DNA from 3 places in the Streptomyces sp. NPDC096012 genome. Region 3 is predicted to be linked to each of the others. Evidence: riboswitches for the same ligand, from Rfam matches in the RefSeq annotation. Region 3 holds a riboswitch; each other region holds the start of a gene.
The links. Region 3 has a riboswitch for cobalamin ahead of ABVB68_RS12725 (ribonucleoside-diphosphate reductase subunit alpha). Riboswitches for the same ligand answer to the same signal wherever they lie in the genome.
Positions count from the first base shown of each region.

Region 1: linked by a shared signal. The riboswitch ahead of ABVB68_RS29110 (cobalamin biosynthesis protein) and the one ahead of ABVB68_RS12725 (ribonucleoside-diphosphate reductase subunit alpha) in region 3 are both predicted to bind cobalamin.
Region 2: linked by a shared signal. The riboswitch ahead of ABVB68_RS31625 (CbtB domain-containing protein) and the one ahead of ABVB68_RS12725 (ribonucleoside-diphosphate reductase subunit alpha) in region 3 are both predicted to bind cobalamin.

Region 1 covers NZ_JBEOTD010000038.1:39,945-50,106, forward strand. The annotation lists gene cobN (cobaltochelatase subunit CobN) at 1-2,892, opposite strand, end outside; gene ABVB68_RS29105 (cobyric acid synthase) at 2,889-4,397, opposite strand; gene ABVB68_RS29110 (cobalamin biosynthesis protein) at 4,394-5,338, opposite strand; cobalamin riboswitch at 5,437-5,577, opposite strand; gene ABVB68_RS29115 (hypothetical protein) at 5,755-5,982, opposite strand; gene ABVB68_RS29120 (inorganic phosphate transporter) at 6,013-7,266, opposite strand; gene ABVB68_RS29125 (lysozyme) at 7,421-8,104, opposite strand; gene ABVB68_RS29130 (hypothetical protein) at 8,099-8,239, shown strand; gene ABVB68_RS29135 (class II aldolase/adducin family protein) at 8,887-9,648, shown strand; gene ABVB68_RS29140 (alpha/beta hydrolase) at 10,043-10,162, shown strand, end outside.
Region 2 covers NZ_JBEOTD010000046.1:373-10,534, forward strand. The annotation lists gene ABVB68_RS31620 (enoyl-CoA hydratase/isomerase family protein) at 1-973, shown strand, start outside; cobalamin riboswitch at 1,110-1,256, shown strand; gene ABVB68_RS31625 (CbtB domain-containing protein) at 1,292-1,513, shown strand; gene ABVB68_RS31630 (CbtA family protein) at 1,535-2,287, shown strand; gene ABVB68_RS31635 (histidine phosphatase family protein) at 2,542-3,114, opposite strand; gene ABVB68_RS31640 (hypothetical protein) at 3,656-4,033, shown strand; gene ABVB68_RS31645 (NAD(+)/NADH kinase) at 4,123-5,196, opposite strand; gene ABVB68_RS31650 (hypothetical protein) at 5,360-5,530, opposite strand; gene ABVB68_RS31655 (CAP domain-containing protein) at 5,782-6,735, opposite strand; gene ABVB68_RS31660 (hypothetical protein) at 7,203-7,394, shown strand; gene ABVB68_RS31665 (SseB family protein) at 7,955-8,353, shown strand; gene ABVB68_RS31670 (hypothetical protein) at 8,774-9,886, shown strand; gene ABVB68_RS31675 (MarR family winged helix-turn-helix transcriptional regulator) at 9,936-10,162, opposite strand, start outside.
Region 3 covers NZ_JBEOTD010000010.1:65-10,226, forward strand. The annotation lists gene ABVB68_RS12720 (ribonucleotide-diphosphate reductase subunit beta) at 51-1,064, opposite strand; gene ABVB68_RS12725 (ribonucleoside-diphosphate reductase subunit alpha) at 1,064-3,442, opposite strand; cobalamin riboswitch at 3,568-3,691, opposite strand; gene mctP (monocarboxylate uptake permease MctP) at 3,847-5,475, opposite strand; gene ABVB68_RS12735 (DUF3311 domain-containing protein) at 5,472-5,735, opposite strand; gene ABVB68_RS12740 (GntR family transcriptional regulator) at 5,884-6,648, opposite strand; gene nagB (glucosamine-6-phosphate deaminase) at 6,871-7,656, opposite strand; gene ABVB68_RS12750 (TetR/AcrR family transcriptional regulator) at 7,813-8,442, shown strand; gene ABVB68_RS12755 (sensor histidine kinase) at 8,772-10,162, shown strand, end outside.

The DNA of each region.
Region 1 (10,162 bases), on a different contig from region 3:
CTCGTCGGCGTGCGCCTTGACGAAGTTCTCCTCGGCCGGCTCGTCCAGCTCCGCCACCGCACGCACCGCGTCGTCGATCAGCCCGACCACGTGCGGGAACGCGTCCCGGAAGAAGCCGGAGATGCGGACCGTGACGTCGATGCGCGGGCGCCCCAGCTCCGCCAGGGGGACCACCTCGAAGCCGGTCACCCGGCGGGAGGCGTCGTCCCACACCGGACGGCAGCCCAGCAGCGCCAGGATCTCGGCGATGTCGTCGCCCTGCGTGCGCATCGCCGAGGTGCCCCACACCGTCAGGCCCACCGACTTCGGGTACGCGCCGGTGTCCTGGAGGTACCGCTGCACGAGCGAGTCGGCCAGCGACTGGCCGACCTCCCAGCTCAGCCGCGACGGGATCGCCTTGGGGTCGACCGAGTAGAAGTTCCGGCCCGTCGGCAGGACGTTGACCAGACCGCGGGTCGGCGAACCGGAGGGGCCCGCCGGGACGTAGCCGCCGTTCAGCGCCTTGAGGATGTGACCGATCTCGTCGGTGGTGCGGGCGAGCCGGGGGACCACCTCGGTGCAGGCGAACTCCAGCACCGCGACCGCCTCCGCCACTTCGGCGCCCAGGACCTCCCGGACGAGCGGCGCGCACCCGGCGACCGCCCAGTCCCGGGCCTCCATCCCCTCCGCGAACCGGCGGCACAGCTGCTCCAGCAGGTCGATCGCGTCGGCCGCCGAGCGGGCCGGCCCCGCCACCAGGTCCGTCAGCTCCACCGGCACCTTCACCGGCGCGCCCGGCTCGGCGAGCAGCTCCTTCTCCACGAGCCCGAAGTGTCCGGCCAGCGAGGCGCGCAGGCCCGGCAGCGCGTTCGCCTGCCCGCCCCACACCTGCGAGGCACGCAGCACGGCGAGGACCAGGTTCACCCGGGGCTCGCCCACCGGACCGCCGCCGAGGACGTGCAGCCCGTCCCGGATCTGCACGTCCTTGATCTCGCACAGATAGCCGTCGATGTGCATGACGAACTCGTCGAAGTCGTCGTCGCCCGGCTGCTCGTCCACGTGCAGGTCGTGGTGCAGCTCGGCGGCCTTCACCAGGGTCCAGATCTGCGCCCGCACGGCCGGGGCCTTCCCCGGGTCCAGGTCCGAGACGAGCGCGTACTCGTCGAGCAGCTGCTCCAGCTTGGCCAGGTCGCCGTAGGTGTCGGCGCGGGCCATCGGCGGGACGAGGTGGTCGACCACCGTGGCGTGCCCGCGCCGCTTGGCCTGGGTGCCCTCACCGGGATCGTTGACGATGAACGGGTAGATCAGCGGCAGCTCGCCGAGCACCGCGTCCGGTGCGCAGCCGGCGCCGAGGCCGAGGCCCTTGCCCGGCAGCCACTCCATCGTGCCGTGCTTGCCCATGTGCACGATCGCGTCCGCGCCGAAGCTGTTCTCCAGCCAGCGGTAGGCCGCCAGGTAGTGGTGCGACGGCGGCATGTCGGGGTCGTGGTAGATCGCGATCGGGTTCTCGCCGAAGCCGCGCGGCGGCTGGATCATCACGACGACGTTCCCGAACCGCAGGGAGGCCAGCACGATGTCCTCGCCGTCCACGTACAGGTTGCCCGGCGGCTCGCCCCACGCCTCCAGCATGCCCTCGCGCAGCTCCGGTTCGAGCGTGTCGAACCACGCGCGGTAGTCGGCCAGCGGCACCCGCGCGGGCGCCGCCGCCAGCTGCTCCTCGGTGAGCCACTCGACGTCGTGGCCGCCCGCCGCGATCAGCCGGTGGATCAACTCGTCCCCGTTGTCGGGGTATTCGCTGAGGCCGTAGCCCGCCTCCCGGAGCGCGTCCAGGACGCGCACCGCCGAGGCGGGGGTGTCCAGGCCGACCGCGTTGCCGACGCGCGAGTGCTTGGTCGGGTACGCGGTGAACACGAGCGCCAGCTTCTTGTCCGCGTTCGCCTTGTGCGCCAGCCGGGCGTGCCGTACGGCGATGCCGGCCACCCGCCCGGCCCGCTCGGGGTCGGCGACGTACACCGGCACGTCGTCCGGACCCTGCTCCTTGAAGGAGAACGGCACCGTGATCAGGCGTCCGTCGAACTCCGGGATCGCGACCTGCATCGCCGCGTCCATCGGGGAGAGCGCGGCGTCCGACTCGTCCCAGGCGCTCCGGGACGAGGTCAGGCACAGGCCCTGCAGCACCGGCACGTCGAGGTCGGCGAGCGCCCCGACGTCCCAGGCCTCCTCGTCGCCGCCGGCCGAGGCCTGCGAGGCGTGCGTGCCGCCCGCGGCGAGCACGGTGGCGATCAGGGCGTCGGTCCGGCCGAGGATCTCGTACAGCCCGGCGTCCGCGCCGCGCAGCGAACCGCAGTACACCGGCAGGGCGTTGGCGCCGTGCGCCTCGATCGCCTCGCACAGCGTGTCGACGAAGGCGGTGTTGCCGCTCAGCTCGTGGGCCCGGTAGAAGAGCACGCCCACGGTGGGGCGGCCGGCCCGGGCCTCGTACGCGCCGTGCACCCCGAACTCCGGCATCGCGCAGGGCTCCTCGAAGCCCTCGCCGGTGAGCAGCACGGTGTCCGACAGGAACCGGGCCAGCTCGGTCAGGTTCGCGGGGCCGCCCTCGACCAGGTACCTCAGTGCCTCCGCCACGACACCGGCCGGCACGGACGACTCGGCCATCAGCTCGGCGTCCGGCACCGCCTCACCGCCCAGCAGCACGGTCGGCACGCCGGACGCCTTCAGCGCGGCCAGCCCGTCCTCCCACGCCCGCTTGCCGCCCAGCAGCCGTACGACGGCGATGTCGGCGCCCTCGAGGAGGCCCGGCAGCTCACCGGGGACGTCCACCCGGGTCGGGTTCCCGATCCGGTACCCGGCGCCGGAGGCACGGGCCGCCAGCAGATCGGTGTCGGCGGTCGACAACAACAACACTGTGCTCATGCGGGCGCTCCCGGTGGGATGAAAGGCAGTCCTTGCGGCGCGCCGGACTCGATGAGCCGCCAGAGCGCGTCCGTGTCCGCGTGCTGTTCGATCAGGTCGCCGAGCCGGTCGAGCTGCTCCTCGCGCAGCGCGGCGAAGGATGTGTCCGGGGCCGGCACGAAGCGGCGGCCCGCGGCGGCGGCGACCTCGCGCAGGAAGGCCCGCCGGAAACCGTCCGACTCCAGGGAGCCGTGCCAGTGCGTGCCCCACGTCTGGCCGACCCGGCAGCCGTCCAGGAAGGGGGCGCCGCCGGTCACCTCGGCGACCCCGTGATGGATCTCGTACCCCTCGACCTGCTCGCCGAGGGCCTCGCCGACGGGCCGGGCGAGGGTCTTCCCGCGGGCGAACCGCACCCGTACCGGAAGCAGGCCGAGACCGCCGACCTCGCCGGCCCGGGACTCCACGTCGTCCTCGATGTGCTCCCCGAGCACCTGGAATCCGCCGCAGACGCCGAGGATCGGCCGGTGCTCGGCGGCCCTGCGGGCGAGGGCGTCCGCCAGCCCCCGCTCCCGCAGCCACCGCAGCGCCCGTACGGTCCCGCGCGTGCCCGGGACCACCACGAGGTCGGCGTCCGCCAGTTCCTCCGGCCGGTCCACGAACCGCACCACGACACCCGGTTCGGCCGCCAGCGCGTCCACGTCCGTGAAGTTGGACATCAGCGGGACCGCGCACACCGCGACCCGCAGCACGTCCTCGCCGACCGGCGGGGCGACGGCGGACTCCCGCACGGTGCCCCGCAACGACACCCGCAGCCCGTCCTCCTCGTCGATGCCGAGGCCGTGCCGGAACGGCAGGACGCCGTACGTGTGCCGCCCGGTCAGCCCGTGCAGCATGTCGAGGCCGGGCCGGAGCAGGGAGACGTCGCCGCGGAACTTGTTCACCAGGAACCCGGCGACCAGTTCCTGGTCCTCCGGCGAGAGCAGGGCGACGGTCCCGAAGAAGGAGGCGAAGACACCACCGCGGTCGATGTCGCCGACGACGAGCACGGGCAGCCGCGCACTGCGGGCGATGCCCATGTTGACGATGTCGGTCCGCCGCAGGTTGATCTCGGCCGGGCTCCCCGCCCCCTCACAGATCACCGCGTCATACGTGCCCCGCAACTCGGCCAGGCAGTCCAGCACCGTGCCCAGCAGCCGCTGTTGCCGGCCACCGTGGTAGCCGCGCGCGCTCATCTCGCCCACCGGCCTGCCCATCAGCACCACTTGACTGCTCTGCTCGCCACCGGGCTTGAGCAGCACCGGGTTCATCAGCGCGGTCGGCTCGACCCGGCACGCCTGGGCCTGCATGGCCTGCGCCCGCCCGATCTCCGCGCCCTCCCGCGTGACGAACGAGTTGAGCGACATGTTCTGCGCCTTGAACGGCGCCACCTTCACGCCCCGGCGCACCAGCCAGCGGCAGATGCCGGCCGTCACGACGCTCTTGCCGGCGTCGGAGGTGGTGCCGGCGACGAGGAGACCCCCGCTCACTTCCCACGTCCCTTCACGAGTCGGCGCGCGGCGACCGTGGCGCCGAGCGCGAGCAGGCCGACGCGGCGGGACAGCCGTACCGCCCGGTCGATGTCGGTGACCCGCACGGCGCGCCCGGTCCGTCCGTTGAGCACGGGGCGGTGCTCGATCCGGCCGCCGTAGGACAGCGTCCCGCCCAGGCGCACCCCGAGGGCACCCGCGAACGAGGCCTCCACGGGCCCGGCGTTGGGGCTCGGGTGCCGGTGCGCGTCGGCCTTCCAGGCGCGCAGGGCGCCGCGGGGATCGGGCCCGGCCGCCGCGGTGAGCACGGCGGTCAGCCGGGCCCCCGGCCAGCCGGCGAGGTCGTCCAGCCGGGCGGACGCCCAGCCGAAGCGCCGCAGGCGGGCCGACTTGTGGCCCACCATGGCGTCGAGGGTGTTGACCGCCCGGAAGCCGAGCAGGCCCGGCACGCCGCCCACGGCACCCCACACCAGCGCGCCCACGACGGCGTCCGAGGTGTTCTCGGCGACCGACTCGACCACGGCCCGGGCGATCCCGTCGGCGTCCAGCGCCTGCGGGTCCCGGCCGCACAGATGGGGCAGCCGCGCCCGGGCCGCCTCGACGTCGCCGGCCCGCAGGGCACGCCCGATCAGGTCGGCCTCCCGGGCGAGCGAGGTACCGCCGACGACGGCCCAGGTGGCGGCGGCGGTCAGCGCGACGGACGCGACGGGGGAGGGGCGAACGGCGCGTGCCGCCACGGCCCCGAGAGCGACGGCGCCACCGGCGCACACGGCGGTGTGCAGCGCGCCCCAGCCGCGGTGGTCGTGCCACAACGCGCCTTCCACGGCCGTGGCCGCGCGCCCGAACACGGCGACCGGGTGCCCGCGGCGCGGATCGCCGAGGAGCAGGTCACCGAGAAGGCCGGCGGCGGCGCCGTACGCGTAGCAGCGATCGGCACCCATCGGCTCAGCCGGCCGTGGGCACAGGAGCGGGCCTGGTACTGGTCCTTCGGCAGCCGAGCATGGCGATATGGGTCCTCACTCAGGGTGTCCGCGCCCTGGTTCGACGAGATCCGGCGGTGAGAGTTCCTGGCTCCCGGGGTTCTTCCCCGGTGACAGTGGCGGGACCGCGCCGGATTCGCACCGGCTTCCTCTCTTGCCGCCGTACATGGCCCGGGCAGTCCACCACGTGTCCGGAAGGGCCGTCAACCTGCCTTTGACCTGCGCGGGGAGAGTGTGCCCATCCCCACACCGCGGGGCGCCCGAGCATGCCGAAAGGCTCCCCTCCGCCACAACTGGAGGGGAGCCTCGGTGCGTTCGGCCGTGCGCCGGCCACGGTGGTCCTGCCGCGGTGGTCCGGCCGGGCCGGTACGCGACGGTCAGGCCTTGGCCACGATCAGGTAGATGCCGTACGCCACCGCCGCCGCGCAGGCCGCGAAGCAGACGTAGGCGCCGGTGACGGCCGCAGTGGCCGAGCCGCCCTGGGCCGCGGCCTTCTCGCGCCGCGTCAGGCCGTTGATGCCGAGGGTGAACAGGGCGACCAGACCCACCGTGAACACGAGGCTGGTGCCGAAGACGGAGCCGAGAGCCGCCCAGTCGATCTTCATGATTCTTCCTTCAGTACCGGGTGCTCGGGGTCAGACCCTGGCGGCCGGCGGGGTCGCCGGGGCGGCGGGCTTGGGATCGGCGGTCTGCTGCGGGAAGGCGAGGGCGGGATCCTCGGCCAGCACACCCGCCGGGGGCGGGATCACGGCGGCGATGGCGGCCGTCACCACGCCGGCCGGCTCCTCGGCCCCGGGGGCGACGTTGGTGTGGTCGACGACCTCGCGACGGGAGATCTTCCAGATGGTGGCGCTCGCGGCGACCAGGAAGACGGCGACGGCGGCGGTGCCCCAGTCACCCAGGTTCGTGACGGACTCGGCGCCCGCGCCGACCAGCGCGGCGGCCGGAAGGGTCAGGACCCAGGCGACGGCCATGCGGGTGGCGGTGGACCAGCGGACCACACCGCCCTTGCGGCCCAGACCGGCGCCCATCACCGAGCCGGAGACGACGTGGGTGGTGGACAGGGAGAAGCCGAGGTGGGAGGAGGCCAGGATGGCGGTCGCGGCACTGGTCTGGGCCGCGAAGCCCTGGCGCGGCTCCAGGTCGGTCAGGCCCTTGCCCATGGTGCGGATGATGCGCCAGCCGCCGATGTAGGTGCCGAGCGCGATCGCCAGGCCCGCGGAGAGGATGACCCAGGTGGGAGGGTTCGAGCCGGGGGCGATGGAGCCGCCCGCGATCAGCGCGAGCGTGATGATGCCCATCGTCTTCTGGGCGTCGTTGGTGCCGTGGGCGAGGGAGACCAGGCCCGCGGAGGCGATCTGGCCGGCGCGGTAGCCCTTGCGGGTGGCCTCGCCCTCGGCCTTGCCGCCGATGCCGTAGGAGAAGCGGGTGGCCAGCATGGCCGCGACGCCCGCCACGATCGGCGCGGCGACCGCCGGCAGCAGCACCTTGGTGACCAGGGCGTCACCGTGCACGGCACCGAGGCCCGCGGAGGCGACGGTGGCGCCGATCAGACCGCCCATCAGGGCGTGGGAGGAGCTGGAGGGGAGGCCCACCAGCCAGGTCACCAGGTTCCAGAGGATCGCGCCGACCAGGGCGGCGAAGATGACCTCGGGACGGATGCCGGTCTCGTCGACGAGACCCTTGGAGATCGTGTTGGCGACCTCCACCGAGAGGAAGGCGCCCACCAGGTTGAGGGCGGCGGACATGGCCACTGCGATCTTGGGCTTCAGGGCGCCTGTGGAGATGGTGGTGGCCATCGCGTTCGCTGTGTCGTGGAAACCGTTCGTGAAATCGAACGCAAGTGCGGTTATCACCACAATCGCGAGGATCAGCGAGAAGCTTTCCATTTACCCAGGCAATCGTTCGAGGTCGTTGGCTGCTCGAACGTAGGCAACCTGGGTGAACGGAAGATGAACTGGGGCAGGACTGGTGGTGTCCGTGATGACGACTTGCGGTTCCGTCCGCCGTGATCCTGTTCTCGGCGGCCCAGGCGCGCCTTGGTCACCGGGCTCGCGCGAGGGCCTGCAGCCGGGCCGCCGACCCGTTGAAGAGATTTTGGTCACCCGGCAGTCTGCCCTTGCTGGCGTACTGCCAGAACGTCCAGTACCGCCAGCCGCCCGGCAGCTTCCCCGCGGCCGAGGCGCCGTGCCGGGCGATCCACAGGGCGTGGGAGGAGGAGAAGGCGCGGCTGTTGCCGGTGCAGAGCTTCCACCACTGGGTCGTCGTGTAGATCACCGGGCGCCGTCCGGTCTCGTGCTTGATCTCGTCGCTGAACGAACGGATCCAGCGGACCATCTGCTTCCGGCTCAGCCTGTAGCACTTGTGCTTCTTGTCGTACGGGTTGTACTCCATGTCCAGCGCGGGCGGCAGCGTCCAGCCGTCCGCCCGCCAGTCGCCGCCGTGCCGCACGAAGTACTCCGCCTGCCGGGCGCCGGAGGACTTGTCCGGCCGCGCGAAGTGGTACGCCCCCCGGATCAGGCCGGCGTCACGGGCCCCGTCGTACTGCTGTGAGAAGCGGGGATTGCGGTAGCCGGTGGACTCGGTCGCCTTCACGTAGACGAACCGCGCGCCCTTCGCCCGGGCGGCCGGCCAGTCGACCCGCCCCTGATGGGACGACACGTCGTGCCCGCGGGGCAGCTTCGATGACAGAGTCGGAACACGCGTCTGCGTGGAGCCCGACTGCAGGGAGTCCGCCCGGGCCGAGCCCGCTTGCGGGGAGTCCTCCTGAGCGGGGCCCGCTTGCGTGAGGTCCGTCTGCGCGAGGTCGGCGGTCCGCATGGAGTGTGCCTGTCGAGCGCCGGCTTCCCGGGGGTTCGGTGACGCGGCGGCGGTGCCGGTCAGGGCCAGTGCCGCCGTGGCTGCCACGAGGACACCGGCGCGGTGACGGACGAAAGTGCGTTCATGGACCATGCATCGTCTCCCCGAGGTGGCGGGCGGAGGATCACCGGACGGGCAAAAGATCATTGAAGGCCCGGTGCGCCCCGGATCGACGCTCATCCGCGGGGGTTCGCGGCGATTCATAATGTTTTGAGGAGATATTCGCCCGTTCGGGGCAGAGACCCTCAGGGCCGTCCCCCGCGGGGAAACCAGGCCCCCTCCCGTCCCCGGACGGCAGGCCCACTCCCGCCGTCCCCGGGGGGCAGGCCCACTCCCGGCGCGGTCTTGTACGGCAGGCCCGTGCCGCGCGTATCCGGAGGGCAGGCCCGTGCCGCGCGTATCCGGAGGGCAGGCCCGTGCCGCGCGTATCCGGAGGGCAGGCCCGTGCCGCGCGTACCCGGAGGGCAGGCCCACTCCTCGCGCGCGGCCTCGTTCGGCGGGCCCGTGCCGCGTGGCCCGGTACGGCGGGACCGCCCCGCGCTCATCCGGAGGGCAGGCCCGACGTGCGCATCCAGAGGTCAGGCCCGTCGCGCGCACGTTCGGAGGGCAGGCCCGTCCCGCCGTCGGCTCGTGGCTGGGAGGATCGGCGCATGGCTGAGCAGCGACGGGAAACGTCAGGGGAAGCACCGGACGGCGGGCGCCGGGAAGCGGGGCCCGGCGCGGGGGCCGGTGGACCGGGGGAGCCGGCGGCCGGCCCCGCCGCGGCGGACGGGGAGGCGGGGCGGACCTGGCGGGCACTGGTCGCGACGGCACGCCGGACCGTCGCCGACGGGCTGGTCGTCGGCACCTCCGGCAACGTCTCCGCACGCGTCGGCGACCTCGTGCTGGTCACCCCGTCGGGGGTGCCCTACGACCGGCTCACCCCGGACGACATCACCGGCGTCGACCTCTCCGGACGCCAGGTGCTCGGCACCCTGGTACCGACCAGCGAACTGCCCATGCACCTCGCCGTCTACCGCACGACCGACGCCCGCGCGGTGGTCCACACCCACGCCGTGCACGCGACGGCGGTCTCCACGCTCGTGCCCGAACTGCCCCCGGTCCACTACATGACCGGTGCCCTCGGCGGCCCCGTCCGCGTGGCCCCCTACGCCACCTACGGCAGCGACGAGCTGGCCGACAACATGCTCGGCGCCCTCGCCGGCCGCTCCGGCTGCCTGCTGCAGAACCACGGCACGATCACCTACGGCGCCGGCCTCGACCAGGCCTACGACCGCACAGCCCAGCTGGAGTGGATGTGCCGCCTGTGGCTGACGGCGTCCTCCGTGCCGGGCCTGACGCCGTCCTTGCTCACGGAGGCACAACTGGCCGAAGCCGGGGCACGCTTGAAGGGGTACGGCCAACGGAGGTGACCCCTTGCTCCCCAGCCCGCTGCTCCGACGGTTTCTCGACCGGCTCCCCTCGCCCGCCGACCCGCTCTCCCCGCTGCTCGACCGGCTGTCCCCGGGCCGTGGCCCGTCGTCCGTCGACCGGCTCTCTGTGCTGCTCGACCGGCTGTCCCCGGGCCGTGGCCCCTCGTCCGCGCACGGTCCATCGGTCCTGCGCGACGGTGCCCGGTCACCGCGTACCGGCCGGGGACTCCCGCACGCCCTCGCGGCGGGGAAGGTGCCGCGAAGCCTGGTGCCGGCACGGCCGTCACCCCGTTCGGCTCTTCCGCTGGCCGGGGGCCGGGCCCGCCATGACACTGGACGCGTGGGCCCAGGGAAAGCGACCGCCACCGCGATCAGCGCCGTCCTCGCCGCCGGCATGGCCTCCGTGGCGGCGGGCCGGGTCGCCAGCGACGCCGCGCTGAAGGCGCCCGCGGGGCGGCCCTTGCCCACGGAGCCCCGGCTCACCGTGCACGGCACCGAGCCCGGCCGGATCACC
Region 2 (10,162 bases), on a different contig from region 3:
CCGCCGTATCGACGAGGCCCTGACCGCGTGGGAGCACGATCCGGCCGTCGAGACCGTCCTCGTCACCGGTGCGGGCGAGCGCGGCCTGTGCGCGGGCGGCGACATCCGCGCCGTCCACGACGACGCCCGCGACGGCGACGGCTCCGCCGCGGCCGCCTTCTGGCGCGACGAATACCACCTCAACGCCCGCATCGCCCGCTACCCCAAACCGTACGTCGCCCTCATGGACGGCATCGTCATGGGCGGCGGCGTCGGCATCTCCGCGCACGGCAGCGTCAGGATCGTCACCGAACGCTCGCAGATCGCCATGCCCGAGACCGGCATCGGCTTCGTCCCCGACGTCGGCGGCACCCGTCTGCTCGGCCTGGCCCCCGGGGAGCTGGGCACCCACCTGGCGCTGACCGGCGCCCGGATCGGCGCCGGTGACACCCTGCTGTGCGGGCTCGCCGACCACTACGTACCGTCCGGCGCGCTGCGCCAACTCGTCGACGACCTTGCCGTGATGCCCGCACGGGACGCCGTCGCGCGCCACGCGCAGCCCCCGCCGCGGGGAGAGTCGGCCGGACGGCGGGAGTGGATCGACACCTGTTTCGCCGCCGGCACGGTCGAGGAGATCCTCGAACGGCTGCTCCTCCACGGCGGCCCGGAAGCGAAGGAGACCGCCGAGACCCTGCTGGCCAAATCGCCCACCGCCCTCAAGGTCACCCTGGCCGCGGTCCGCCGTGCCCGCCGGCTCGGAACGCTGGAGCGGGTCCTCGACCAGGAGTACCGCGTCTCCTGCGCCGCTCTGAGCACCCCCGACCTCGTGGAGGGCATCCGCGCGCAGGTCATCGACAAGGACCGCGAGCCGCGCTGGTCACCGGCCACCCTCGCCGAGGTGACCGACGCCGACGTCGCACGCTTCTTCGCTCCGCTCGGCGACCGGGAACTGGGGCTTGCCGGGCCCGGCACCGACCCGGAGGCGGGCCCCTGAACCGGGTCGCGGCCGGCGCCGGTAGCGACCGGATCCGGCCGCGCAGCTGTCCGTTCGGGCGGCACCGACCGGCCGTGCCCGGCGCCGCCAGCCGCCACGAGAGGAAGATCACGCCAGGTGGTGCGGTCTTGGCCCGCCACCCCTCGCGCGGTACGGTCTGTCCGATATCGACGACGGCGAGACGGAAGCCGGTGGGAATCCGGCACGGTCGCGCCACTGTGTGCGAGACGCCTTGGACGGCGTCTCGTGAGTCAGACCCGTGGCCGTCGTCCAGTGCACCACCGAGATGGGACGCGAACTCCCAGAGGAGGTCCTGCCATGGCGCAGACCGTCGCTCCGCCGTCCGCCGCCACACCCGCCGTTCCCGCCAAGCTGCCGCTGAAGGCGATAGCTCCCTGGGCGGCCTTCTTCGGCATCCTGATGCTGGTCCTGCTCTACTTCGTCGGCGCCGAGCAGGGCGCCACCTCCGTGTTCAGCGGCACGGACGTCCATGAGTGGGTGCACGACGCCCGCCATCTCCTCGGTTTCCCCTGTCACTGACCAGAGGGACGCCGCACACCCATGAACTCCGCAACGGTAAGAAACCTCCTCGTGCGGGGCATGCTCGCCGGCCTGGCCGCCGGCGTGCTCGCCCTGATCGCCGCCTACCTCCTCGGTGAACCGAGCGTCGACAAGGCGATCGGCTTCGAGGACGCCCACTCCCACGAGCACGAGATGGAAGTCGTCTCCCGCTCCCTGCAGTCCACCGCCGGCCTCGCCACCGGCGTGCTGATCTACGGGGTCGCCTTCGGCGGCATCGCCGCGCTCGCGTACTGCTTCGCGCTCGGACGCGTCGGGCGCTTCGGTCCGCGGGCGACCGCGCTGCTGCTTTCCGGCTGCGCGCTGCTCGCCGTGTACGTGGTCCCGTTCCTGAAGTACCCGGCCAATCCGCCGTCGGTCGGCGACCCCGACACCATCGGCAGGCGGACCACCCTGTACTTCCTGATGATGCTGCTCAGCGTCCTGCTGGCGGTCGCCGCCACCATCCTGGGCCGGCGCCTGGCGCCCAGCCTGGGCACCTGGTGGGCGACCGTGGCCGCGGTGGCCGCCTTCGCCGTCGTCATCGGGCTGGCCTACGCGTTCCTGCCGGTCGTCGACGAGGTGCCGAAGGGCTTCCCGGCCGGCCTGCTGTGGCGTTTCCGGCTGTCCGCGGTGGCCATCCAGGCGGTCCTGTGGGGAGGATTCGGGCTGCTCTTCGGCGAGTTGGCGGAACGGCGGCTGAATCCCAGGCCCGCGGCGGCGCCGGCCGGGGGGACGGTTCCCGCCTCGAACTGAACGCTTCCGCGACGCGAGAGGGCCTCCGGAACCGTCCGGGGGCCCTCGCACGTCCTGTCCGAGCGGCACGGCCACGGCACCCCGCCTTCGCGGTGCCCGGCACCCTCTCCCGGCGGACCGGCGGCGCGGTGCACCGAGGAAGCCGATCGCCCGCGGCGCCGCGCCGGCATCAACTGCTCGTCCGCCGACGGAATGTGACCTGGCGACACATGCGTGTGTCCCCCGTCCGCACCGCCTCAGCGCACCGGGGCGGACTACGGCGCGGCCAGTGGCCGGCCGAGCCGCAGATTCCAGCGTCCGGCCCGCCCGCTGAGTTCCGTGGCCGTCAACGGCTCCACGTCGAGCCGCCAGAACGCCGTCGGGGGCAGGCCGAGGACATGGACGACCGCGGCCCGTACGACCTCCGGCTCGACCACGGCGACCGTGCGCCCCTCCGTGTCCCGCGCGGTGTCCAGCCAGCGCCCGATCCGTTCGCACACCTCACGCACCGACTCCCCGCCGTGTGCCGCCCAGCCGGGGTCGGCGAGCCAGCGGACCACCGCCTCCGGCTCGGCGGCCGTCACCTCGCCGAGGGTGCGGCCCCGCCAGCGGCCCATGTCCAGCGGCGCCAACTCCGGTGCCTCGGCGGCATCGAGGCCGAGCGCCACCGCCGTGTCCCGGCAGCGCGGGCTGGCGGAGGCCAGTACACGGGCGGGTGCGCGCAGCGACCCGGCCGCGGAGCGGGCCAGGGCCGCCCCGGTGTCGTCGACCGAGTCGCCGTCGTAGAAGCGGGCCTGCCGCAGCGACGGGCTCGTCGCGGGCGAGACGAAGGTGACGCGGCTGGTCATGCGGGCGCTCCCCCCGGACGGTGTCCGATCCGGCCCACAGGGCCGGCCACGAGGCCGAGGGCGCGGCCCAAGCGGCCCTGAGCCGCGCCGGGTTCACTGCGGAAGAGGCGCTCGCACCGCAAGCGGTGCAGGCAGTGGAGGCCCTGGACGCAGCGGACGGAGTACAGGCAACGCGAGCAGCGCAAGCGGCGCCGTGGGCGCGACTCGGCGTGTGCGCAGGTCTTTCCGGCGGCCGGTCGCCGAGCCATGGGGCCACCTCCTCGTCCCGTCCCGCTCCGGCCGCGAACCTAACATCCGCCGAACCCGTGCCCGCTGCCACCCGGCGGAGCCGGCGTCGGCTCGGGGCGCCCGGTGGCACACCGGTCCGAGCGCCGGGCCGGGACGGCCACGGCCGGGGAGCGGACGTACGCCCGCTCCCCGCCCTCCGCACGGCTTCAGGAGCCGGGGAGTTCCGCACGGACCGCGGAAGCGCCGGCGACGCCGACTCCGGACGGATCGGGGGCGGTCACTCCGCCCACCGCCGCGCCTCGCGGCCCTCGCGTTGGGCGGCCAGACCGAGACCAGCTCCGTTCCGATTCCCGCCGACCGCGTCGACGGATTCGACGAGGCGTACTGCGCGCGTCCGGAGCGGCTGCTCGATCCGGCCGCACGCCGGTCCTGTCCGGCGTGGAGCCTCGTCGCCCCCGACCTGGAGCGGCGGTCCACCGAACGGCTGCGCCGCGACCTCGACTCCGGCACGGGGCACGAACGGTACGGCCGTCTGCGCGGGCAGCTCTTCCTGGACGGTCCGCTCGTCCTCGTACGGGTCCTGCCCCGAGCGCCGGCCGGGGGGACGGGGTCGGCGGCACGTCAGCGGTTGCGGCGGCACATGAGTGGGCACTCCCCCCGGGCGACGGTTGCGGTGGCGCATCGACGGTGACGACCCCATGTCAACGGGCGCCACGGCACACCGACGGGGACGGCCCCGTCGACGGTGACGGCGCCGCCGTACCAGGGATCTGGCCGGACTCAGGAGCGTCGTGAGGGGTCCTCGGGCGCCGTGGGCAGCGCGAGGTGTTCGAGGTCGCCGGGCGGGGGAGTGGTCACCGGCCACAGCGGGGCGGCGCTTCCGTCGGCGAGCGCGGCCGGCGCGTCGGTCAGGTTCATGCGTTCCCGCAGCCGGGCGTAGAAGTCCATCGGGCCGAGCCGGACCGCCTTCAGCCGGCGGGGAGCGGCGTACACGCCGATCCAGTCACCGGGGCTCAGCACACCCCGCAACTGGCCGTCGACGCTGACGGCGGCCTGACCCGACCGTTCGAGCACCCGCAGCGCGATCGGCTCGTCGGGGGCGGCGACGACCGAGCGGTTGAACACCATGTGCGGCGCGACCGGCGTGAAGAGCAGACCTTCCGCACGGGGCGAGACGATCGGACCGCCGGCGGCGAAGCTGTACGCGGTGGAGCCCGTCGGCGTGGCCACCAGCAGCGCGTCGGCGGAGTAGCTGGCGAGGAGCCGGCCGGCCAGATAGACCCCGACCGACACCTGCCGGTCCCGGGCCAGCTTCTCCAGCACGACGTCGTTCAGCGCGAAGACGTTCAGCGCGACGCCCCAGTCACCGCTCGCGTCGCAGTCCGTCCGGACCCGCGGCGGCGGCAGCAGCGGACCGCGGCCGTACTGCAGCAGCGCCTCCATCTGCGCGGGCACCTCCAGCCGGCAGGATGCCCGCATGGTCAGGAGCATCCGACTCTCGACGGTGATCCGTTCCTCCCGGACCGCGTCCAGCGCCTCGCGCACCGCGGTGACCGGCACCTCGGTCAGGAAACCGACCCGGCCGAGGTCGACACCGAGCACCAGGATGTCGCTCGCGGCCGCCAGCCGGGCACCGCGCAGGAAGGTGCCGTCGCCGCCGAGGGTGACGATGAGGTCCGGATCGCCCGCGGTGTCCATCTCCTCGCGGGCGCTGTGCCGCTCGCCCTCCTGCCACACGTCGATGTCGGTACATCCCACGGCGTTCCCGGCACACCAATCGCGCACGGCCCGGGCGGCGGTCACCGCCTCCGCACGTCCGCCATGCACGACCAGGCCGACACGGTTCACGGTCATAGCCGCCTCCCAGCCGTCTTGCCTCACCTACGGCCATCCTCGCCGCGGAGCGGGCCGGTCAGGAACACGCCACGCCGCCCGGCATGCGGGGCCGGGATCGGCCGGAGCGCGCCGCGACGCCGAGTGACCGCGCGGCCGCGCCCTCGGCCCGGATCCCGGTGGATCACGAAGGGCCCCCGGGGGATGCTGGTAGGTCGCCGGGGTCGCCGGGGTCGCCGGGGTCGCCGGGGTCGCCGGGGTCGCCGGGGTCGCCGGGGTCGCCGGGGTCGCCGGGGCCGCCGGGGCCGCCGAGGTCGCCGAGGTCGCCGGGGGCGGATCGCCCGGTCCGCGGCATCCGGCAGATCGCCGATCCCTGTGGACCGCGGGGCCCTCACCTCCGGCGGATCGCCGATCCCTGCGGATCGCGGGACCCTCACCTCCGGCGGATCGCCGATCCCTGCGGATCGCGGGGCCCTCACCTCCGCGGATGTCCGAGCCCCGCATCCGGCGGAGTGCCGGGGCGGCCTCCTGGCCGACGGCCGGTCACCGGGGCGGCCTCCTCGCCGACCGTCGGTCACCGGGGCGTGGCGGCCTCGCCGACCGTCGTCACCTGGGCGTGCCGAAGTCCTGGGTCCAGTAGCTGTTGGGCTGTGCGAGACCGACGCCGATCTCCTTGAACGAGCAGTTGAGGATGTTGGCCCGGTGGCCGGGGCTGGACATCCAGCCCGCCATGACCTGTTCCGCCGTGGCGTAGCCGTAGGCGACGTTCTCCCCGTAGCTGCTCCAGGTGTAACCGGCCCGCGTGATGCGGTCGCCCGGGGCCGACCCGTCGGACCCGGTGTGCGACATGTTCTGGTGGGCCGCCATGTCCGCGCTGTGCGCCTGCGCGGCCTTGGTCAGCTCCGGGTTCAGGGTGAGGTCCTGGCAACCGGCCTTGGCCCGCTCGGCGTTCACGAGCTGCACGATCTGGGCGGTCACTCCGGAGGCCGTGGCGGTGGGCTTCGAGGTGCTCGGAGCGGCGGGGGCGGCCGGCGCCGAGGCGGTGGCCTCGGGCGTGCTGGGAGCAGGCTTGGGTGCCGCGGTCTTCGCCCCGGCACCCTGCTGAGCGGCGGCCCCGGGCTCGGTCGGCGCGGTGGTCCGCGGCACGCCGGCGTCGTGGCCGGCACGGTGGTGCTGGCGGTGCTCCCGGTGCTGGCGGTGGGTGTGGTGCCGCTGGTGCGCGGGGGCGCCCGGCGACTGGGTGGGCACGCTCGGCTCCTGCGTGGGCGCACCCTGCTGTCCCGTGGCGGTCGGCTGCTGCCCTGCGGCCATCGGCTGCTGCCCCGCGGCGGTCGGCTGCTGCCCGGCGGGAGTCGGCTGCTGTCCGGGGATGTACGTCGTCAGTCCGGGAGTGTTCGCCGGCTCCACGGGTGCCGTCGCCGCGGTGGACGACGGGTCCTGCCCGCCGTACGGCCAGTCGGAACAGGCCAGGGCGACGGATGGCACGCCCACGGTTCCGATGGCGACGGCGGTGATGACTATTCGCCTGTAGTGATGCGTCGTCCTGCGGTGCTGGCCCATCGTCAACCTCACTCGGTGATCGCTGAGCGCTCATTCTCAGGACGGCTTCACAAGGAGCGCAAAGGGCCCCTTCTACTACCTCGCCTCGTAGGAAGGCACGGCCCTTGCCAGGCGCCGTGGACAGGTGCCGCGTTCGCGATAGCGACGTTTGCTCGGGCCTGTCGCCGCGTCAGGAACCCACTGGTGCCGAGGGATGTGGGAGGGGCCGAACGGGTTGCATTTCGACGCCCGGTCGCCGCTCATGCGCACGGCAAGTCGGACAAGTCCTATATATCGATGAGTCGGCATCTACTAACCGGGGCACATAGTCGGCCGCATCGCTGTGAGGGAAGTCACCCTCGCCGCGTCCATCCGCCGGGAACCACGGGGTACGCGGTCGCGTCACCGCCATACCCACCGGTGGCAGGAGCTGCCGCACGGGGTACTCGAAGGACTCGTACGGGGCGGATGCGCGGCGGGAGGTCCCGATGAGCGAGAACACGCCCTCACAGGCCGAGGGCGAGCCGGAGACGGACGACAACGTGCAGGCCGATCAGCCCCCTCGCACTGCTCCGTCGCGGGCGGAGGGCCCGAAGACCCGCCGTGGTGGCAAGCCCGGACTCTCCCTGCACCTGTGGGAGGAGCCGAAGACCCCGATCCACGAGGAGTTCGACCGCTGAGGCGAGTGGCTACGCGGTCGCAGAGCCGGGCGACGGAACCCGGGCCGGGCGGCGGATCCCCGGCTGAGCGGCCGCACCTGACCCGGGCGGCCCCACCTGCTCCGGGCGTCCGCACTTGGCTCCGGCGTCCGCACCTGGCCCGGGCAGCTGGGCCCGAACGCGGTGGCCGGGCTTGAGCTCGGCGGCTGGGCCTGAGCCAGACAGGCTGCCTGAAGCCGGGAGGCTGCGCGGACGCCGGGAGGCTGCGCGGACGCCGATCCGCATCGCCACCACCGCCGACCTCCCGGCGCAGACCCGGCGGTGAGCGGCCGTACCGCCGCCCGTACCACCGCCGACCTGCGGGCGCGGACCCGGCGGTGAGCGGCCGTACCACCGCCGACCCGCGGGCGCGGACCCGGCCGTGAGCGGCCGCAACCGGGCGAAGTCGGCTTTCGGCTCGCCCGGACCACCGCCGATCCTCGCGCATGCCCCGCACGCCACCGGGTACGCGAGGCGGAAGCACGCCCGGGCACGAACCCGTCCGGGTGGCCCGTAAGACAGCCGCTACCAGGGGATCTGCCATGGAGACACCCGCACACGACGACCTGCCCACGTCGGCGCAGCAGGCGCTGGACGCGCTGACCGTGAACGCCGACGACCAGGCCGCTCTGACCACCCTCGCCCACACCGACGTGCTCGTTCCGGTTCCGGACGACGCGGTCGACGGTGAGGGCGCCGATGCCACGATGCTGGCACTGCCCGTTCTCGAACAGCCCGGCGGCGACCAGGTCGTCCCCGTCTTCACCTCTGAGGGCGAGATGGCCGAGCTGCTGCCGTTCGTCTCGCGCTACCGCCTGATCCCGCTGGGCGCACTCGCCTCGCAGTGGCCCGAGGACGACCTCTCCCTCGCCATCGACGGCAGTTCCAGCCACGCGCTCACGCTCACCTCCCAAGGAGTGCGCACCCTGCTCGCCCGTTGACCCGGTGGGGGGGGAGGAGCGGCAACGCCGGCCTCCGCCCACCCCGTCGCCCCTCCTCCGGCCGGCGACAGCGCACGCACGCCGGACGGGGTGGCGACGTCCGTCAGCTCTACGGCACTCCGACACGCGCCCACGTCCGCACCGCGTCCGCCCCGGCTCCAGGGCTGCTCACTGCGGCACGGCCCTCGCCCGGCTCCCGGGCCGCCCACTCGGCACCGCGGCCCTTGCGCACCCCATCCCGCTACCCGCACCGCGCCCGTTTCGGCACCCCGGCCCGCCACCGCACCGCGTCCGCTTCCCCCGCACCAAGCCGCCTGCCACGGCCACACCTCTCCGTCGTGCGGCCCGAGTGACCACGACGCCTCCACCCTCGCGACGCGAAAGCCGGGGTCCGGCCCCTTCGGGCGCCAAGATAGGCCCATGGAACTCATCTCTGGCGTGGCCGGGGCACTGGTCCTCGCGCTGGTGCTGAGCAGCATCCTGCGCATCCTCGTCGTACCCCGGGGCCTGTACTCGGGACTGATGTTCCGTCTGTGGTGGCTGCTGCGCCGAGTGCTCCGGCTGGCCGCCCCGCGCGGCGGTTACGACGCCGTCGACCGCACGCAGACCTGGCTCGCCCCGCTGACGCTGATGGGCATGCTCGCGTGCTGGCTCGCCGGAGCGCTGCTCGGTTTCGGGCTCCTGCTGTACGCGCTGTCCCCGCTGTCCTGGGCCACCGCCTTCCGTGAGGCCGGCTCCAGCCTGTTCACGCTCGGTTTCGCCAGCGGCGCCCGGCTGAAGCTGTCGGTGGTCGACTTCATCGCCGCGGCCACCGGGCCCATCCTGATCGCCCTGCAGATCGCGTACCTGCCCACCCTCTACGCCTCCTACAACCGCCGGGAACAGGAGGTCACCCTGCTCCAGGCCCGGGCCGGGGAGCCCGCCTGGGGGCCGGAGATCCTGGCTCGCCAGTGGCTGGTGGAGACCGAGACCGCGCTGCCGCAGCTGTACCGCGCCTGGGAGCGGCTCGCCGCGGACATCGGCGAGAGTCACTCCACGTATCCGATCCTGCTGACCTTCCGCTCCCCGCGGCCGCACCGCAGCTGGCTGGTCGGGCTGATCGCCGTCATGGACGCCGCCGCCCTCCAGCTCGCCCTGGATCCGCAGCTCGCCCCGCCGGAGGCCCGGCTGGTGCTGCGCGCGGGATTCACCGCGCTGCGCGACATCGCCCGCGCCCTGCGCATCCCCTTCGATGCCGACCCGTCGCCGCAGGCGCCCATCCGGCTCTCCTACGCGGAGTTCGACGCCGCGGTGACGATGCTGGAGGAGGCCGGTTTCCGGTCCCGGCGCAGCGCGCAGGAGGCCTGGCCGCACTTCCGGGGCTGGCGGGTCAACTACGAGGAGCTCGCCTACGACCTGTGCCGCCGCTGCGACGCCGTACCCGCCCTGTGGACCGGGTCCCGTGACTACCCCGGCGGTCAGATCTCCCCGCAACGCCCGGTGGACCGGAAGCCGGACGAAGGCGGGCCGGAACCGGCCCCCACCGAGGGATAGTCCGCCGGGTCGCCGAGTACGCGACCGGGCCGGAGCGCCGGCCGGTGTGCTAGCGCTCCCGCACCGCGAGCATGCGCCGGAGCACGGCGCGCTGCACCGGCAGCACCTCGCCGTGCAGCTCGCGGCCCTTCCGGGTGAGCGCGACCCACACGCCACGGCGGTCCTCGGCGCACACGGAGCGCTCCACCAGGCCGTCCTTCTCCAGCCGGCCGATCAGCCGGGACAGTGCGCTCTGGCTGAGATGGACCCGGCCGACCAGGTTCTGCACCCGGCACT
Region 3 (10,162 bases):
CCGCACCGTCGAGACGGTGCGGCGGGGCGGCGCCGGTGGGCAGGCGTCGCTCAGAAGTCCTCGTCCAGGTCCACGGTGCCCTCCACCGCGACCTGGTACGCCGACGGGCGGCGCTCGAAGAAGTTGGTCAGCTCCTGCACACCCTGCAGCTCCATGAAGGAGAAGGGGTTCTCCGAGCCGTAGACCGGCGCGAAGCCCAGCCGGGACAGGCGCTGGTCGGCCACGCACTCCAGGTACTGCCGCATGGACTCGGTGTTCATGCCGGGCAGGCCGTCACCGCACAGGTCGCGGGCGAACTGCAGCTCGGCCCCGACCGCCTCCTTCAGCATGTCGACGACCTGCTGCCGCAGCTCGTCGTCGAACAGCTCCGGCTCCTCCTTGCGGACGGTGTCGACCACGTCGAAGGCGAAGGACATGTGCATGGTCTCGTCGCGGAACACCCAGTTGGTGCCGGTGGCCAGGCCGTGCAGCAGACCGCGGCTGCGGAACCAGTAGACGTACGCGAAGGCGCCGTAGAAGAACAGCCCCTCGATGCACGCGGCGAAGCAGATCAGGTTGAGCAGGAAGCGCCGGCGGTCGGCCTTGGTCTCCAGCCGGTCCAGCTTCTCCACCGAGTCCATCCACGTGAAGCAGAACTCGGCCTTCTCGCGGATGGACCGGATGTTCTCCACGGCCGCGAAGGCGGCGTTGCGGTCCTCCGGGTCGGGCAGATAGGTGTCGAGCAGCGTCAGGTAGAACTGGACGTGCACGGCCTCCTCGAACAGCTGGCGCGACAGGTACAGGCGCGCCTCGGGGGAGTTGATGTGCTTGTACAGCGTCAGCACCAGGTTGTTCGCCACGATCGAGTCGCCCGTGGCGAAGAACGCCACCAGACGGCCGATCAGGTGCTGCTCCGCCGGCGTCAGCTTGGCGAGGTCGGCGACGTCCGAGTGGAGGTCGACCTCCTCCACGGTCCAGGTGTTCTTGATGGCGTCCCGGTAGCGCTCGTAGAAGTGGGGGTAGCGCATTGGGCGGAGGGTCAGCTCGAAGCCCGGGTCGAGCAGGTTGGTGTGACGGCTGGAGATCACTGGCAGGCCTCGCAGGACTCGGGGTTCTCAAGGGAGCAGGCGACGGCGTCGGGGTCGGTCACCTGCTGGACGGGGATGGACGGCTGCGCCTGTGCCTGTGCCTGAGCGGCACGGGCGATGCGGGTCGCCGGGCGGGAGCGCAGGTAGTACGTCGTCTTCAGGCCCGACTTCCAGGCGTACGCGTACATCGAGGAGAGCTTGCCGATCGTCGGCGTCTCCAGGAACAGGTTCAGGGACTGCGCCTGGTCCAGGTACGGGGTGCGGGCCGCGGCCATGTCGATCAGGCCGCGCTGCGGGATCTCCCACGCCGTGCGGTACAGCGCCCGCACCTCGTCGGGGATCCAGGCGAAGCCCTGCACCGAGCCGTTGGCCTCCCGCAGCGCCTCCCGGGTGCGCGCGTCCCACACGCCGAGGTCCTTCAGCTCCTGCACCAGGTACGAGTTGACCTGGAGGAACTCGCCGGACAGCGTCTCGCGTTTGAACAGGTTGGACACCTGCGGCTCGATGCACTCGTACACGCCCGCGATGGAGGCGATGGTGGCCGTCGGGGCGATGGCGAGGAGCAGCGAGTTGCGCATGCCGGTGGCCGCGATCCGCTCCCGCAGCGCCGCCCAGCGCTCCGGCCAGGTGAACTCGACGCCGTAGTGGTCGGGGTGCAGCACGCCCCGGGCGGTGCGGGTCTTCTCCCAGGCCGGCAGCGGGCCGTTGCGCTCGGCGAGGTCGGCGGAGGCCTGGTACGCGGCGAGCATGATGCGCTCGGCGATCCGCGTGGACAGGGCCTTGGCCTCGGGAGAGTCGAAGGGCAGGCGCAGCTTGAAGAAGACGTCCTGCAGACCCATCACACCGAGGCCGACGGGACGCCACCGGGCGTTGGAGCGGCCCGCCTGCTCGGTCGGGTAGAAGTTGATGTCCACGACGCGGTCGAGGAAGGTGACGGCCGTGCGGACCGTCTCGTCCAGCCGCTCCCAGTCGACGTCCCCGCCGGTCACGAAGGCGCCGAGGTTGACCGAGCCCAGGTTGCAGACCGCCGTCTCCCCGTCGTCGGTGACCTCCAGGATCTCGGTGCAGAGATTGGAGGAGTGGACGACATGGCCCGCGGTCGCCGTCTGGTTGGCGGTGCGGTTGGCGGCGTCCTTGAAGGTCATCCAGCCGTTGCCGGTCTGCGCCAGGGTGCGCATCATGCGGCCGTACAGCTCGCGGGCCGGGATCGTCTTCCTCGCCAGGCCGTCCGCCTCCGCCCTGCGGTAGGCGGCGTCGAACTCCTCGCCCCACAGGTCCACCAGCTCCGGCACGTCCGCCGGGGAGAACAGCGACCACTCCGTGTCGGCGTTGACCCGCCGCATGAACTCGTCCGGGATCCAGTGCGCCAGGTTCAGGTTGTGCGTACGCCGGGCGTCCTCACCGGTGTTGTCGCGCAGCTCCAGGAACTCCTCGATGTCGGAGTGCCAGGTCTCCAGGTACACCGCGGCCGCGCCCTTGCGCCGGCCGCCCTGGTTCACCGCGGCCACCGAGGCGTCGAGCGTCTTGAGGAACGGGACGATGCCGTTGGAGTGCCCGTTGGTGCCGCGGATCAGCGAACCGCGGCCGCGGATGCGGGAGTACGACAGACCGATGCCGCCGGCGTGCTTGGAGAGGCGGGCGACCTGGTGGTAGCGGTCGTAGATGGAGTCCAGCTCGTCCAGCGGGGAGTCGAGGAGGTAGCACGACGACATCTGCGGGTGCCGCGTACCGGAGTTGAAGAGCGTGGGGGAGGAGGGCAGGTAGTCGAGGCGGCTCATCAGCCCGTGGAGCGCCGCGACCTCGTCCACCGAGCGGGCGGTGTCGTCCTCGGCGAGGCCGGCGGCGACCCGCAGCATGAAGTGCTGGGGCGTCTCGACGACCTTGCGGGTGAGGGGGTGGCGCAGCAGGTAGCGGCTGTGCAGGGTGCGCAGGCCGAAGTAGCCGAAGCGGTCGTCGGCGGCCGGGTCGATCAGCGCGTCGAGCCGGGCCGCGTGCAGCCGTACGAAGGCGGCGGTCCGGTCGGCGATGAGCCCCTCCCGGTGCCCGACGGCGACGGACTGCGTGAACGAGGTGACACCCTGCGAGGCGGCCTCGTCGCGGATGGTGAGGGTCAGCAGGCGGGCGGCCAGCCGGGAGTAGGCGGGGTCCTCGGAGATCAGTCCGGCGGCCGCCTCCGTGGCCAGCTCGCGCAGCTCCGCCGTGATGTCGGAGGCAGCCCGTGCGGACCGGCCGCGCAGCGCGGCGGCGGCGACCCGGCCGGGGTCGGCGTCGGGGAGGTCGGCGGTCAGCTCGGTCAGGGTCCGCAGCAGTGCGGCACCGGGACCGTCGGTCTTCAGCTCGCTGACTGAAGCCGGTTCGGCTGGCGCGATGGTCACGTGGGGCTCTCCCTCGCTCGGCACGGGGGCCTGGCGGAGGGCAGGGGGCAGCCACGAGCGCGCACGGCGTCGCGTCCACCGGCCCACTCCGCGAGGCCCGGACGTCTCAAGGCACCCGGACCGGACGGCCGGGCGCGCTGTGGGCAGGTCCTCGGACTGGACAGGCGTGCGGATGCACGCAAGTACACCGTTGCGGGACAGTTCCGGATTCGCACCGGATTCCCCTGCGGCGACAGCGAGCACGAGCATACATCTGGTGCCGGGCTGTCGTGTCACCCCCACATCTAGTGTCTGTTGCGTGTTGCGCTGGTGTCGGAGCGTCAACCCGTGGCAGCACTGCGGGCCGCCGGGTACGTGCTTCCCGGCGGCCCGCAGTGGGTGCTGTGCGGCTTTGTGAGGCCCGCTCAGTGAGCGGCTCCCGCGGTCGCGGGCGGAAGCTCCACCTGGACCCCCGCATCGCCCGCGTCGGCCGTGTAGTCCTCCGGCCGGGTCTCGTCGATGCCCGCCGGGGCCTTCACGGCCTTCAGGACGAAGGTCAGCACCACGGTGACGACGACGTTCAGGACGAACGCCGTGAGGCCGATGTAGCCGATCTCGCCGATGCCGGGGATCTCCTTCGCGGAGCCGCCGAAGTGCGCCTGCGTCGGCGAGGCCACCCCGTACGCGGCGACCGTGCCGTACACCATGGCGACCGCCCAGCCGGCCAGCAGCGCCCAGCGGTGGAACCAGCGGGTGAACAGGCCGCCGACCAGGGCCGGGAAGGTCTGCAGGATCCAGATGCCGCCGAGCAGCTGGAAGTTGATGGCGACCGTCTTGTCCATGGTGAGGACGAAGGCCAGCGCGCCCACCTTCACCAGCAGCGACACGAGCTTGGAGACCTGCGCCTCCTGCTTCGGTGTGGCGTCCGGCTTGATGAAGTCCTTGTAGATGTTGCGGGTGAAGAGGTTCGCCGCCGCGATCGACATGATCGCCGCCGGGACGAGCGCCCCGATGCCGATCGCCGCGAAGGCCACGCCCGCGAACCAGTCCGGGAACATGTCCTCGAACAGCTGCGGGATGGCCAGCTGCCCGTTGGTGACCTTCACCCCGGCCGCGATCGCCATGAAGCCCAGCAGCGCCAGCAGGCCCAGCATGAGCGAGTACAGCGGCAGGATCGTGGTGTTGCGGCGGATCACCTCACGGCTCCTGGACGACAGGGTCGCGGTGATGGAGTGCGGGTACATGAACAGCGCGAGAGCCGAACCGAGCGCCAGGGTGGCGTACGTCCACTGGCCCGCCTCCGCCGGGACGAGCGCCCCGCGCGGCTTGTGGGTGGCCGGGTTGATGTGCCGGAACGCGTCACCGGCCTTGGCGAACACGTCGTCGAAGCCGCCCAGCTTGATCGGGATGTAGATGATCGCCACCGCGATGACGATGTAGATCAGCGCGTCCTTGACGAACGCGATCAGCGCGGGCGCGCGCAGTCCGGAGGAGTAGGTGTAGGCCGCGAGCACACCGAAGGCGAGGAGCAACGGCAGGTCCTTCACGAACCAGTTGGTGTTCTCGCCACCGCCGACGCCCATCACGTCCAGCACCGCCTGGATGCCCACGAGCTGCAGCGCGATGTACGGCATCGTCGCGAGGATGCCGGTGACCGCCACCGCCAGCGACAGGCCCCTGGAGCCGAACCGGCCGCGCACGAAGTCCGAGGTGGTCACGTAGCCGTGCTTGTGCGAGACCGACCACAGGCGGGGCAGGAACGTGAAGATCAGCGGGTACACCAGGATCGTGTAGGGCACCGCGAAGAAGCCCGACGCGCCCGCCGCGTAGATCGCCGCCGGTACGGCGACGAAGGTGTACGCCGTGTACAGGTCGCCGCCGAGCAGGAACCAGGTGATCCAGGTGCCGAACGACCGTCCGCCCAGGCCCCATTCGTCCAGCGTGTGCTCGTTCTCGGCCCGGCGCCAGCGCGCGGCGAGGAAGCCCATGACCGTGACGGCCAGGAAGAAGAAGATGAAGACGCCGAGTGCGACGCCGTTGACGCCGTCCTTCACTTCGCGGCACCCCCCTGCGCGTGCCCGCGGGTGCGCTGGTCGCGCCGCCACAGCGCGTACGCGGTCATCGTGAGCGAGGTGGAGATCAGCACCCAGACCATCTGGTACCAGTAGAAGAACGGGATCCCGATGAAGGCGGGATCCGTCTTGGCGTACGAGCCGACCCACAGCATCGCCACGAAGGGCGCGACGAGACAGAGGCCGATGACCACCCGGGTCGGTGTGACGACCGGTGGTCTCACTTCAGGCGCGTCGGACATGTCACGGCTCCGTCCCCTCGTTGATCACCTGTGTAATGCGCAGGCAATCTAGGTGACGCCGTCGCGCACGGGAAGACCCCGTCCGCATATCGGTAGGCCGATTTCGGGGACGCGGCGTGCGGAACCCGGTCCGCGGACGCCCGTCCGCTCAGTCCTGCGGTCGCTTCAGGCGGGCCACGAACTTGTACCGGTCGCCCCGGTACACCGACCGCACCCACTCCACCGGCCTGCCGTCCGGGTCCACGGAGTGCCGGGAGAGCATCAGCATCGGCAGGCCGACGTCGGTGCCGAGCAGACCGGCCTCGCGGGGGGTGGCCAGGGAGGTCTCGATGGTCTCCTCGGCCTCGGCGAGGTGGACGTCGTAGACCTCGGCCAGCGCGGTGTACAGGGACGTGTACTTCGCCAGTGACCGGCGCAGCGCCGGGAAGCGCTTGGCGCTCAGGTGCGTGGTCTCGATCGCCATGGGCTCACCGTTGGCCATGCGCAGCCGCTCGATGCGCAGCACGCGGCCGCCGGCGGTGATGTCGAGCAGCTCGGCGAGCCGGTCGTCGGCGGTGATGTAGCCGATGTCCAGCAGCTGCGAGGTCGGCTCCAGGCCCTGTGCGCGCATGTCCTCGGTGTAGGAGGTGAGCTGCAGCGCCTGGGACACCTTGGGCTTGGCGACGAACGTGCCCTTGCCCTGGATGCGTTCGAGCCGGCCCTCCACGACCAGTTCCTGCAGAGCCTGGCGGACGGTGGTGCGGGAGGTGTCGAACTCTGCGGCCAGCGTGCGCTCGGGCGGCACCGGCGTGCCCGGTGCCTGCGTCTCCGTCATGTCGAGCAGGTGCTTCTTCAGGCGGTAGTACTTGGGCACGCGCGCGGAACGGACCGGGGCGCCGGTCTCGTTCTCCGCACTGCTGACCTCGGTGCTCATGCTCTGCCTTCCCGGCTCCGGATGCCGAAAGCGACCGACCTGGCATCGGCCGCGGCTCACATCGTGGCACGGCTTCGTGGGTCAGGAGTCCACCCCGCACGCTCCGTGATCTCCTCTGTATACCGGCGCGCCCGCTGTTGGTCTAGTCCATCGGGCCGCGGCGGGTGCGGCGGCGGCAGCCCCGGCCGGGCGGCCGCCCACCGCGGGTGCCGCTGCCGCGGACTAGATCCCCTGCCAGCCGGGCTTGGCGGCGTAGGTGTGCCGGAAGTAGTCGGCCAGCTTCAGCTTGGCGGCCGCCGCCTCGTCGACGACCACGGTGGCATGCGGGTGGAGCTGCAGCGCCGAGGCCGGGCAGACCGCCGCGACCGGCCCCTCGACGGTCGCGGCGACCGCGTCCGCCTTGCCCTCGCCGGTCGCCAGCAGCACCAGGTGCCGGGCCTCCAGGATCGTGCCGATGCCCTGGGTGATGACGTGGTGCGGGACCTGCTCGATGTCACCGCCGAAGAAGCGGGCGTTGTCGATCCGCGTCCGCTCGGTCAGCGTCTTGATCCGGGTGCGCGAGGCGAGTGAGGAGCACGGCTCGTTGAAGCCGATGTGCCCGTCGGTGCCGATGCCGAGCAGCTGGAGGTCGACCCCGCCGGCCGCCGCGAGGGCGCGGTCGTACGCCTCGCACGCCGCCTGCACGTCCTCGGCCGTGCCGTCCGGGCCCAGGAAGGCCCCCATGTCCATCCCGAGCGGCTCCAGCACCTCCCGGCGCAGCACCGAGCGATAGGACTCGGGGTGGTCGGCGGGCAGCCCCACGTACTCGTCGAGCTGGGCGATCCGCGCCCGCGAGACGTCCACGGCGCCGGAGCGCACCTTGGCGGTCAGTGCCTGGTAGACGGGCAGCGGGGTGGAGCCGGTGGCCACGCCGAGCAGGGCGTCGGGCCTGCGTCGCAGCAGCTCTGCCATTGCCTCGGCGATCAGTTCCCCGCCCGCCGCGGCGTCCGGAACGATGACAACTTCCACGCTGGGCCTGCCGTTCTGAAGAGGGCTCTGTGCGTCTCTCTGTGGTTTAGACCAATCTAACAGAATCGGTGTTCCCGGGAGCGCCCGAAGACGGGTTTCCCCGGGCTGTCGCGGGCCTCGACCGATTCTCTAGGAGCCGCTATAAAATTTCCCTCCATGGTGAACGCGCAGGACGCGCACGAGCGGGCCGCCCCGGTCAGGACACGTGGCCGCCCGCGCTCCTTCGACCGCGCCACCGCGCTGCACAAGGCGCTCATGGCCTTCTGGGAGCACGGCTACGAGGCCACCTCGGTCTCCGACCTCACCCGGATCATGGGCATAGGGGCCCCCAGCCTGTACGCGGCCTTCGGGGCCAAGCGGACCCTGTTCGAGGAGGTCGTGCGGGTCTACGCCGACACGCACGCCGTCTTCGGCGAGCGCGCCCTCGCCGAGGGGCCCACCGCCCGCGCCGCCGTCGCGCGCACGCTGCGCGAGGCCGCCGCCGCGTACACCGACCCCGCCCATCCGTACGGCTGCCTCATCGTCCACGCCGCCGCCAACAGCAACAGCCCCGAGGTGGGGGAGCCGCTGCGCGACCGCCGCAACGCCACCATCGCCGCCCTGGAGGCCCGTATCCGGGCGGACATCGCGGCCGGGCACCTCCCGCCGGGCACCGACGCCGGCGCCCTCGCCCGGCACACCGGCGCCATGATCCAGGGCATGTCCCAGCAGGCCCGGGACGGGGCGAGCCGCGCGGAGCTGGAGGCGCTCGCGGAAATTGCCATGGCCATCTGGCCCCACGACTGACCGGGGCGGGCTAGGCTGCCTGGCATCGCGTGCCATTCTGCGGTGCGTGCTGTACGACCTCGGTACAACCATGGACACCGCTTCGTGGTCTAGTCCACAATCCAAGTGCAACAAGCCTCCGTCTTCCCCGCACAGGAAGGCGGATCGAGGAACCGGCGCTCTCTGCCCTGACTGCCCCGGCTCCTCGACCTTCGGCCGGTCGGGACCGCACACCCCGCGGCCGATGATGCTCCGGGCTGCGGTGCCGGGAGGGTTGAGGGTCCCTTCCAGGCGCCGCGGCCCGCGGGTGTTTTTCGGCCACCCGGCAGGCCCCGGGTACGCTCGCAGACGTGCCCTCCATGAACGAACTCGTACGCCAGCACACGGCCCTCGACGACTCCGATCTCGAGTGGCTCCACCTGCTGGTCTCGGAGTGGCAACTGCTCTCCGACCTCTCCTTCGCCGACCTGGTCCTGTGGGTCCCCACCCGCGACGGCACCCGGTACGTCTCGGTCGCCCAGATGCGCCCCAACACCGGCCCGACCTCCTACCAGGACGACATGGTCGGCCACCTCGTCCCGCGCGGCCGCCGGCCCATGCTCGACGCCGCGCTGGACGAGGGCCGGATCGTGCGCGAGGGCGACCCGGAGTGGCGCGAGGAGGTCCCCGTACGGGTCGAGTCCATCCCCGTACGGCGTGACGGCCGCGTCCTCGGCGTGATCGCCCGCAACACCAACCTGCTGACCGTCCGCACTCCGAGCCGCCTGGAACTCACCTATCTCCAGAGCGCCTCGGACCTGGCGCAGATGATCGCGGCCGGCTCCTTCCCCTTCCCCGGCCAGCAGGTGGACATGGACGCCTCGCCGCGCGTCGGTGACGGCCTGATCCGGCTGGACGCGGAGGGCGTCGTCCAGTACGCCTCCCCGAACGCCCTGTCCGCCTACCACCGCCTCGGCCTCGCCGCCGACCTGGTCGGCCACCACCTCGGGCACACCACCGCCGAACTCGCCCCGACCCGGGGCCCGGTGGACGAGGCGCTCGCCAAGGTGGCCAGCGGCTGGGCGCCGCGCGAGTTCGAGATCGAGGCCCACGACGGGGTGATCCAGTTCCGGACCATCCCGCTCAAGCCCAAGGGCACCCGGATCGGTTCGCTGGTGCTGTGCCGGGACGTCACCGAACTCCGGCGCCGTGAGCGCGAGTTGATCACCAAGGACGCGACCATCCGGGAGATCCACCACCGGGTGAAGAACAACCTCCAGACCGTCGCCGCCCTGCTGCGCCTCCAGGCCCGGCGCATCGGCTCCGAGCGGGGCCGGGAGGCCCTGGAGGAGGCCGTACGGCGGGTCGGCTCCATCGCCATCGTGCATGAGACGCTGTCTCAGAACCTGGATGAGCGCGTGGAGTTCGACGACATCGCCGACCGGGTGCTGGCGATGGTCGCCGAGATCTCGCCGGGCAGGGTGGCGGGCCGGCGCACCGGGCGGTTCGGGATACTCGACGCCGAGGTCGCCACCCCGCTGTCGATGGTCCTCACCGAGATCCTGCAGAACGCCCTGGAGCACGGCTTCCGCGAGGGGGACACCGGCACGGTGGAGGTCTCCGCGATCCGCGGCGGCACCACCAAGGAGGCGCGCCTGCTGGTCACCGTCCAGGACGACGGCGTCGGCCTGCCCGAGGGCTTCGACCCGCACCGCTCGGGCAACCTCGGCCTGCAGATCGTACGCACGCTGGTGGAGGGCGA